Regions from separate parts of the Larsenimonas rhizosphaerae genome, predicted to be linked through region 1. Evidence: predicted binding sites of a transcription regulator. Region 1 holds the regulator's gene; the other holds the start of a gene.
What was found. The regulator sigma-54, encoded in region 1, starts transcription at its own class of promoters, with help from an activator protein. The targets are predictions, from matches to a motif close to TGGCACNNNNNTTGCTNT.
Positions count from the first base shown of each region.

Region 2: a site for sigma-54 is predicted at 2,426-2,443, ahead of rutA (pyrimidine utilization protein A). Genes of this name have one in related genera too.

Region 1 covers NZ_JAPIVE010000001.1:1,286,241-1,291,339, reverse strand. The annotation lists gene OQ287_RS06025 (HPr family phosphocarrier protein) at 1-120, opposite strand, end outside; gene rapZ (RNase adapter RapZ) at 107-1,000, opposite strand; gene ptsN (PTS IIA-like nitrogen regulatory protein PtsN) at 1,011-1,478, opposite strand; gene hpf (ribosome hibernation-promoting factor, HPF/YfiA family) at 1,491-1,793, opposite strand; gene OQ287_RS06005 (RNA polymerase factor sigma-54) at 1,875-3,308, opposite strand; gene lptB (LPS export ABC transporter ATP-binding protein) at 3,430-4,155, opposite strand; gene lptA (lipopolysaccharide transport periplasmic protein LptA) at 4,162-4,698, opposite strand; gene lptC (LPS export ABC transporter periplasmic protein LptC) at 4,723-5,099, opposite strand, start outside.
Region 2 covers NZ_JAPIVE010000002.1:241,698-246,796, reverse strand. The annotation lists gene OQ287_RS07675 (NAD-dependent succinate-semialdehyde dehydrogenase) at 1-661, shown strand, start outside; gene OQ287_RS07670 (malonic semialdehyde reductase) at 897-1,487, shown strand; gene rutR (HTH-type transcriptional regulator RutR) at 1,537-2,184, opposite strand; gene rutA (pyrimidine utilization protein A) at 2,524-3,627, shown strand; gene rutB (pyrimidine utilization protein B) at 3,624-4,379, shown strand; gene rutC (pyrimidine utilization protein C) at 4,407-4,793, shown strand; gene rutD (pyrimidine utilization protein D) at 4,829-5,099, shown strand, end outside.

The DNA of each region.
Region 1 (5,099 bases):
GTGCTGGCCACGGTACACGATAATGGAACTCTGATAGGGCTGGCAGCACTGAACAAGGCGGGTTGCTGCGCGGGCGTGCAGGCCACGCTTGTTCGTCAGCGTCAGTTCACGGCGAAGCATTCGGAGTCTCGTTCAAAACTTTCTGGACGCTTAACTCCCGATGGCGGAGCCTGAGGGAGGGATACTGACCGGCAAACTGACTGGCCAGACGCTCTGCCAGGTAGACTGAGCGGTGCTGGCCGCCTGTGCAGCCAATGGCAACGGTAAAATAACTTCGATTGCTTGCCGTGTAGGAGGGAAGCCAGCGTTCCAGCCATTTGACGATGTCGTTATACATGTCGGTAACATCGCCATAGTCTTCGAGAAACGCAGCAACCTCCTTTTCCTGACCGGTATGGCTGCGCAGGGCGGGTATCCAGTAGGGATTAGGCAGGCAGCGCACGTCAAATACCGTATCGGCATCCAGAGGTACCCCGTGCTTGAATCCGAAGGACTCGATGGTCAGCGTCATCTGGCGGCTGGTGTGGTCTGCTACCTGCGTGGCAATCTGGCTACGCAGTTCGTGCACTGACTGACTGGTCGTGTCGATAATCAGGTCGGCGGCGTTGCGAATGGCAGCAAGATAGGTCTGTTCGGATTCGATGGCCTCGGCCAGTGTCATCTGGCTGCCGCGGGTCAGCGGGTGTCGACGGCGGGTGGCAGCATAGCGCTCCAGCAGGGCCTTTGTGTCCGTGGTCAGGTAAACCACCTGGCTGTCTACTCGTTTGGACAGATCCGCCAGAAGCGCGGGGAAGCGCTCCAGCGCTTCCGGAAGGTTGCGTGCATCAATGCTGACGGCAATGCGTCGCTGTCCAACGCTGCCTGCATCCAGCTCATCGATCAACGGTGCCAGCAGGGTGGCCGGCAGGTTGTCGATGGCATAAAAGCCCAGGTCCTCGAGCGCTTGCAGGGCAATGGACTTTCCTGAGCCGGAACGTCCACTGATAATGACCAGCTGCATGATGAGTACCCTATTGGTGTTGTTGCTGTATGAGATCGGTCAGGGTGTCATGGAGTTCGCGTTGACTGGTTGCATGGCGAAGACGACTGCGGTTTTCGCTGTCGTTGAGCAGCTCGGCAATCTGGCCCAGAAGCGTCAGGTGCGTATCCTCGGCTTCTTCAGGCACGAGCAGCACAAACACCAGGTCCACGGGCTCGTTGTCGATGGCATCAAAGTCGATGGGGTCTGCCAGCCGGATAAAACTGGCCAGTGGCGACTTGCAGTGCGGGTTGCGGGCATGGGGTATGGCTACCCCGTTGCCCACACCGGTACTGCCCAGCCGCTCGCGACCGATCAGGCGTGAAAAGACCTCCTGATCATCCAGACTGGGAATATTCTGAGCGATAAAGGTGCTGAAAAATTCCAGCACCCTTTTTTTGCTTCCGCCCTGAACATCAAACAGCGTGCGTTCGGGCGGAAGGAGTTGATCAAGCTTCATAGTACCAGGATCTCAACGAGCGCCCTGGGCGCGTGCCTGTGCCTTTTCCTTGTGCTTGACCAGCTGGCGGTCCAGCTTGTCGGCCAGCGCATCAATGGCGGCATACATGTCTTCGTGGGAAGCGTCGCCGTGCAGGTCGGCGCCGCTGGCGTGCAGGGTGCAGGCAGCAAGCTTGCGTTCCTTTTCGACGGAAAGGGTCACCTGGACATTGGTGATGTTGTCGTAATGGCGTTCCAGTCGAGAAAGTTTCTGGTTGATGTATTCTCTGAGTGCGTCTGTCAGTTCGACGTGATGACCAGTGATATTGACCTGCATGGCGTACTCCTTTTCCCACGGATGAATACTGGATTGTAACCTTTTTTACTGTCAGGCAAAGCCTTGTCTTTCCGGCGTCATTCAGGCCATTTTCCGACGTTCGCTGGAAGATGGTATACCCAGCGCTTCACGGTACTTGGCGACAGTGCGACGTGCCACCTTGATGCCCTGGTCATCGAGCAATTCAACCAGCCGGGCATCGGACAGGGGGCGCCTTGTGGGCTCTTCACTGACGTATTTGCGAATCCTGGCGCGAATGGCGGCGCCGGAGTGGGCGTCTCCTTCCCCACTTCCCCCTACCTGACTTGAAAAGAATAGCTTGAGTTCGACCACTCCGCGGGGAGTATGGATGAATTTTTGTGTCGTCACCCGCGAGATGGTGGATTCGTGCATGTCGACAGCGCCTGCAATGTCGGACAGGGTCAGCGGTTTCAGGCCTTCTTCCCCCATGTCGATATACCGATGCTGGCGGGCCATGATCTCGCGACCCACTCGAAGAAGGGTGTCATTGCGACTGGCGATGCTCTTGATGAACCAGCGCGCTTCCTGGAGGTGCTGCTTGAAAAAGGTATTGTCATCACTTTTATCGGCACGGCGTACCAGGCTGCTGTAGTCCGGATTCAGCCGAAGACGCGGTAGCGCATCTTCATTGAGCTCGACCTGCCAGCCATGGCGTGTGCTGTGGCGCAGAGTCAGATCAGGAATAACGTACTGGTGGCTGGTACTGTCGAACTGACGGCCGGGATGTGGATCCAGTGCCTTGATCAGGCATGTGATTCGTTCAAGACTCTCATCATCGATGCCCAGCCGGCGTTTCAGAAGCCTTGTATCACCGTTGCCCAGGGCTTCAAGGAACTGGCGAATCAACCGGCGTGCCTGAGCCAGCAGGGGAGTGTCCTGAGGAAGTTGATCAAGCTGAAGCAACAGGCACTCGCGCAGGTCTCTGGCAAACAGACCGGCCGGTTCACACTGTTGGAGCATGATGGCAGTACGTTCCACGTCGGCAACGCTCAGGGACTCGAACCCCTGGGCGCGCAGGCCCTCCGTGATGTCCTCGAGAGGCTGGGCAATCAGGCCATTGGGGTCCAGTGCATCAATCAATCGTTCGGCAATGGCGCGTTGCTGGTCATCCAGGTCCAGCATCATGACCTGCCATTCAACATGCTGCTGAAGGGTATCCTCCGAGGTGTTGCGCTCGATATCGGACTCGCCGGCAGGCGCGACGCTGCTGCTCAGACTGCCAAGGGAAGCATCCTGAAAACTGTCTTCCCAGCTGCTGTCCTGAGACAGTTCGTCGGGAATGCTTTCCTGCCAGTCATCATCATTGTCGGCTGGGCTGGCGCACTCATCGAACAGGTCTTCCTGCTCAAGCATGGGGTTGCTGTCCAGTGCCTGCTGTATTTCCTGACGCAAGTCCAGCGTCGAGAGTTGCAGCAGGTGAATGGCCTGCTGCAGTTGCGGCGTCATGGTGAGGTGAGCGCCGACCCTGAGCTGCAAGGATGGTTTCATCGTTATACGATCCCGGTCGTCACAAGTCCGTGATTACGCTATCGAGACCTGGCGGGACGTGCAAGTCAAAAAACACTATTTGAAGCAATTTTCATGCCAGGGTATGAGATCCTTGGCCTGACTGACATCACAATCTGAATTCATGCCCAAGGTAGACGTCGCGGACATGCTGGTTGGCCAGGATGGATGGCGTATCGCCTTCTGCGATGATCTGACCGCTGCCCACGATGTAGGCGTTGTCACAGATATCCAGCGTTTCGCGTACGTTATGATCGGTGATCAGCACCCCAATGCCGCGCGCCTTCAGCTGGCGAATGATGCTTTTGATGTCACCGACCGAGATCGGGTCCACGCCGGCAAAGGGTTCATCCAGCAGGATGAAATCCGGCTCGGTGGCCAGCGCGCGGGCAATTTCGACGCGTCGACGTTCTCCGCCCGATAGTGCCATGCCCTGGTTATCCCTGATGTGCGTGACATTGAATTCCTGCAGGAGTTCTTCAAGCCTTGCCCGCCGGCCTGCCTTGTCAAGATCGCGTCGGGTTTCGAGAATCGCCATGATATTGTCGGCAACACTCAGCTTGCGAAAGATGGAGGCTTCCTGCGGGAGGTAACCAATGCCTTCGCGGGCCCGCTGGTGCATGGGCAGGCGGGACAGGTCACGGTCATCAATGATGATCGTGCCGGCATCTGCCTGCACCAGCCCTACAATCATGTAAAACGAGGTGGTCTTGCCGGCACCGTTTGGACCAAGCAGGCCGACAATCTCGCCCTGACGAATCGTGAGGCTGATGTCATGGACGACACGACGGCCCTTGAAGCTTTTGGCCAGGTGGGCCACTGACAGTGTTTTCATGGCGAATTACTGGCTCTGACTGTTTTGCGGGTTCAGTGTCATTTCCACGCGCTGGTCGCTGCTGTCCGAACTGCTTGGCTTGCCGCCTCGCGCATTGACCTGACGGCGATCGAGGAAGTACTCGACGTAGGCGCCATTGAAGGTGTCCGGACTCTGGATCAGTTTGGCATTGCCTATCAATTCCACGCGACGGGTGTCGGCGTGATAAATGACCTTGTCACCCCATCCCTGCACCTTGCTGTCCTGCGGATTGGGTTTCTGTTCCAGGTAGGCGCGCTCACCCTGACCGATGGCGGTAACCCGGGAGACATTGCCATTGTTGCCACGCTGTATGTCAACGCGGTTGGCCTTGAGCAGCATGGTACCCTGCGTCATGTCGACGTTGCCGGTATACACCGCCGTGCCGGCCTTGTCGTCAAGGTTCAGCTTGTCGGCACTGATGTGGATGGGCTTGCTGGCGTCAGAGGGGAGAGCCAGCGCCTGGTGAGCCAGTAGCGCCAGGGTCAGGCCACCGGCCAGCCGAAGGGGAGTGCGCAATATCATGAATAGTCCTTGTCAGTAATGCTGTTACCGGGAGGGCGGGTAATTGCCCTTGACGTCGCCTTCCAGTACGGCCCTGTCCTGATCAATCCAGGCGTCAAACCGGTTCGATGTCGTGGTCTGGTTTTCCTGGGTAAACGTTGAGGTTACATCGCTCCAGGCGTGCTGGTCCTGCTGTGTGTAGTGCAGGGTGTCGGTGGAAAGCGTCCAGTCATTGTCAGGCTGTCGCAGGCGTGCATGACCGGAGAGGGTGATGTGCTCACCGTTTCCTTCCACCTGGCCGGTATCACCGCGGCCGTGCCAGACGTCGCCACCGGAGGCTGTCCAGGTCAGTTCCGGCGTTTCTGCATGCGTCATGTCATCATTCGGCGTGTGAGTTATCCGTGGCGAGGCCAGGGTCTGGT
Region 2 (5,099 bases), on a different contig from region 1:
GCTTGAAGATGCCGATATCGACAAGGCCGTCAACGCCTGCGTCATGGGACGTATCTACAACAACGGCCAGACCTGTGTCGCCGCCAAGCGTTTCGTGGTGGTGGACGCCGTTTATGACAAGTTCCGCGATGCCTTCGTCGAGAAGATGAAAAACGTGGCGTTCGGTGATCCGACCGACGAGAACACCCAGCTGGGTCCGGTCGCCCGCAAGGACCTGCGCGACGCACTGCACCAGCAGGTGCAGGAATCGATTGAAAACGGCGCAACCTGTGTTGTCGGGGGTGAGCTGCCGGACGTGGAAGGCTTCTTCTACCCGGCCACGGTACTTGAAGACGTCAAGCCCGGCATGCCGGCCTATGACGGCGAGCTGTTCGGCCCGGTCGCCTCACTGATCCGTGCCACCGATGAAGACGATGCCCTGCGCATCGCCAATGATTCGGTCTATGGCCTGGGCGGTGGCATCTTCTCCGAAGATGAAGAGCGTGCAGTCAAACTGGCCCGCGATCATTTCGATACCGGCATGATCAGCATCAACGGCTACTACATTGCTCAGCCCAACCTGCCTTTCGGCGGCGTGAAGGACAGCGGCTATGGCCGGGAGCACGGTGGCTTCGGCATGCGCGAATTCGTCAACATCAAGTCCATGATGATCGCGCAGTAATACGCAGCATCCCCGGCGCCTGCCGGGGCAGATGGTAAAAAACCGCCCTCCTGCGAGGGCGGTTTTTTCATGTCAGGCTGCCGGCGCGCTCAAACGTCAGAAGCCGAGCCGTCGACGCCCGCCACCCTCCTGCCGGACAGGCAGGTACGACAAACGTCTGGCATCGGGGGGAACGGCGAGCTAGGGTAGCCAGTGCTGGAAACCTATATCGATTACAACAACAAGGAGAACGTCGATGCTGTCATCACTCGACAATAACGCGCTGTCGCAACTGTTTTTCGAGGCTCATACTCACAACGCCTGGCAGCCGGAAAAGATCAGCGAGGAAACCCTGCGCACGCTTTATGACCTGGTGAAAATGGGCCCTACATCCGCCAACTGCTGCCCGGCACGTTTCATCTTTGTTCGTACGGAAGCCGGCAGGGAAAAACTGCTGCCGTGCGTGTCGTCGGGCAATACCGACAAGACAGCGACCGCCCCCTGCACGGTGATCGTCGCCTACGACAAGCGCTTTTACGATCGGTTGCCGACCCTGTTCCCGCACACCGATGCCCGCAGCTGGTTCACCGGCAGCGAGGCCTTCGCCGAGCAGACCGCCCTGCGCAACAGCTCGCTGCAGGCGGGCTATCTGATTCTGGCCGCGCGGGCCCTGGGGCTGGATACCGGCCCGATGTCAGGCTTTGATCCGAAGGCCATCGACGAGGCCTTCCTTGCCGGCACGGACTGGACCGTCAACATGCTGATCAACCTGGGATACGGCGATGCCAGTGGCGTGAAGCCGCGCCTGCCGCGCCTTGATTTCGATGAGGCCTGCCAGCTCGTCTGATGCGCCCTTGACAGCATGGCCCGCGGCCGCGCTCGACTGCGTACATCACTTACGGGGTCGAGCGTGGCAACAGCCCACCCAGCACCATGTCCTGAATCGTTTGCACGGTGGCCTCGAAAAAGGCCGGGTCATCCAGCCCCTGACCGGACACCGCCCTGATCTGCACCGCAAAGTCAGCGTAATGCTGCGTCGCGCCCCACAAGAGATAAAGCAGATGATGCGGCTCGACCGGGTTGATCCGGCCACTGGCCACCCAGTCGTTGATGACCGCCGACTTCTCCTCCACCAGCGCCTTGAGGTCCTGCTCCAGCAGCTCCTTGATCAGCGGTGCCCCCTGGATCATTTCAAGGCAGAAAAGTCTGGAAGCGTCGGCACGGTCCCGGGCCAGCTCGACCTTGATACGAATATAATCGGCAATCGCATCCGCCGGCGCCTGATCGGCATTGATCGCCCGCATCGGGGCAAGCCAGGTATCCAGAATCTGCTGCATCACCGAGATGTAGAGCATCTCCTTGGATGAAAAGTAATAAAGCAGATTGGTCTTGGAAACACCGGCCTGCTCGGCAATGGCGTCCAGACTGGTACCTCGTACACCAAACCGCGAGAACAGCGTAAGTGCGGCATGGCGTATACGTTGCATGCGCACTTCACGGTCTGCCGAACGCTTGCCGCCGGCGGCGGAACCCCTGTCGCTCATGTCTCTCCCTGCCCCTCAAAGGCCACTTCCGGTGCCTGAATATTACGGTGTACTGACGCCCTGTTCAGGCCCGCACGCCACCATCATGAAGCCGCACGCCTGCAAATGCGCTAAAAAAGCGCGAAATGAGGGCAATGCGCGCCGTTTTTGCTCATTGACTCACAATAACCTGGACCATTTGGTCCGATGTATTTCCTGCCCCGCCTGACAAGCCGTTGAAAACAGACAGGGAAACGATACCTGGCACGCCTGTTGGCATGTATTTCATGCAGTGCCGGTGCACACCCCCTGTCGTGGCCCACCGGCACATGTCATCCCGCAATGACCTGGAGGTAACCCATGCAACTTGGTGTCTTCATTCCCATCGGTAACAACGGCTGGCTGATTTCCGAAAATTCACCGCAATACATGCCGACCTTTGAACTCAACAAGGCCATCACCCAGAAGGCAGAGTACTACGGGTTCGATTTCGCACTGTCGATGATCAAGCTGCGCGGCTTCGGCGGAAAGACCGAATTCTGGGAGCATGCCCTCGAATCATTCACTCTGATGGCCGGACTGGCCGCGGTTACCTCCAGAATCAACCTGTACGCCACCGCCGCCACCCTGGTCATGCCGCCGGCCATTACGGCACGCATGGCAGCCACCATCGACTCCATTGCCCCGGGACGCTTTGGCATCAATCTGGTCACGGGCTGGCAGAAGCCCGAATACAGCCAGATGGGACTGTGGCCCGGCGATGAGTATTTCGGCAAGCGCTACGCCTATCTGGACGAATACACCACCGTCATGCGCGAGCTGCTTGAAAGCGGCCGGAGTGACTTCAAGGGTGACTTCTTCCAGATGGACGACTGCCGACTGAGCCCGCGCCCCGAGCAGGGCGTCAAGATCGTCTGCGCCGGTCAGTCCAACGCCGGCATGGCCTTTACCGCCAAACATGCCGACTACAGCTTCTGCTTCGGCAAGGGGCTCAACACGCCCACGGCGTTTGCCGAAACGGCCGAACGCCTCAATGAAGCCACCCGGGACAGTGAACGCGATATCGCCTGTTATGTGCTGTTCATGGTCATCGCCGACAGGACCGATGAAGCCGCCATGGCCCGCTGGGAACACTACAAGGCAGGTGCCGATCAGGAAGCGCTGGACTGGATGGCGGATCAGGGCGGCCAGGACAAGACCTCCGGCAAGGACACGAATGTCCGTCACATGACCAATCCGACCTCGGCGGTCAATCTCAACATGGGCACGCTGGTCGGGTCGTACGAGAACGTGGCTCGCATGCTCGATGAAATCGACACGGTCGAAGGCATGGGCGGGGTCATGCTGACCTTTGACGACTTCCTGGAAGGTCTCGATACCTTCGGTGAAAAAATACAGCCGCTGATGAAGACCCGCGTTGATGTGACCGGTGCAACCATGGCGCCGAGGGAGATCGCCTCATGAGCTCGCTGCACACCACACCGGTCGTGCGGTGCGACGGCGCCGCATCGGACGATGAGATCGTGCTGCCGGGGCGGCCGGAAGCCATTGCCCTGCCCCGGGCGCAGACGGCCCTGATCGTCGTTGACATGCAAAATGCCTATGCCTCGGCCGGCGGGTATCTGGACCTCGCCGGTTTCGATGTCAGCGCCACCGGGCCCGTGATCGAGGCCACTGCTCGAGCCATCAGCGCCGCCCGCGCCGCCGGTTTCCAGGTCATCTTTTTCCAGAACGGCTGGGATACGGAGTACGTCGAGGCCGGTGGCCCCGGCTCACCCAACTGGCACAAGTCCAATGCCCTGAAGACGATGCGCCGTCAGCCCGAACTCGATGGCCGGTTTCTGGCCAGGGGCACCTGGGACTACGCCCTGGTCGATGCCCTGACACCACAGGCCGGGGATATTGTCCTGCCCAAACCCCGCTACAGCGGCTTTTTCAATACAGCGCTGGACAGCATGCTTCGCGCCCGCGGTATTCGCCATCTGCTGTTTACCGGCATTGCCACCAACGTCTGCGTCGAGTCGACACTGCGCGACGGCTTTTTCCTCGAGTACTTCGGTACGGTGCTCGAGGACGCCACCTACCAGGCCGGGCCGCCCGCAGCCCAGGCGGCGGCCCTGTTCAATATTGAAACCTTCTTTGGCTGGGTCTCAAGCGTCGAAGCGCTCGAAACCGCCTGTCAATCCATCGGCGTCGAGGCCACCGAAACCGCCTGACCCCATCTTCTGCCCGAGGACGTCATCATGCCTAAAACAAGCGTCATTCCCGAAGGTACCGGCACACCGCTGGCCCCGTTCGTACCCGGCACTCAGGCCGACAATATTGTCTATGTGTCCGGTACCCTGCCCTTCGACAAGGACAACAACGTGGTGCACGTCGGTGACGCCGCCGCGCAGACACGCCATGTGCTCGAGCTGATTCAGCGTGTGGTCGAAACCGCCGGGGGCACCATGGACGACATCACCTTCAATTCGATCTTCCTGCGTGACTGGGACGACTACGCCGCCATCAATGCGGTATACGCCGAGTTCTTCCCGGGTGACAAGCCGGCGCGGTACTGCATTCAGTGCGGTCTGGTCAAACCCGACGCCCTGATCGAGATTGCCTCGGTCGCTCACGTGCCGCACTAGCGCGACGCGTTCATCCCACTGGCCGAGGACGATCCATGCACTACGAACTACAAGGGTGTCAGTCACCTGATGCACCGACGATTCTGCTGTCGTCAGGCCTTGGCGGTGCCGGCAGTTTCTGGGCCCCCCAGCTGGATGCGCTCGCACGAACCCATCGCGTGCTGATCTACGACCACCTCGGTACCGGCCAGAGCCCGGCGGCCCTGCCGGCCGGTTACCGCATCGAGGACATGGCCCGGGAGGCGCTGGCCCTGCTTGACCGGCTGGAGATCGATCAGGTGGATGTCATGGGGCATGCACTGGGCG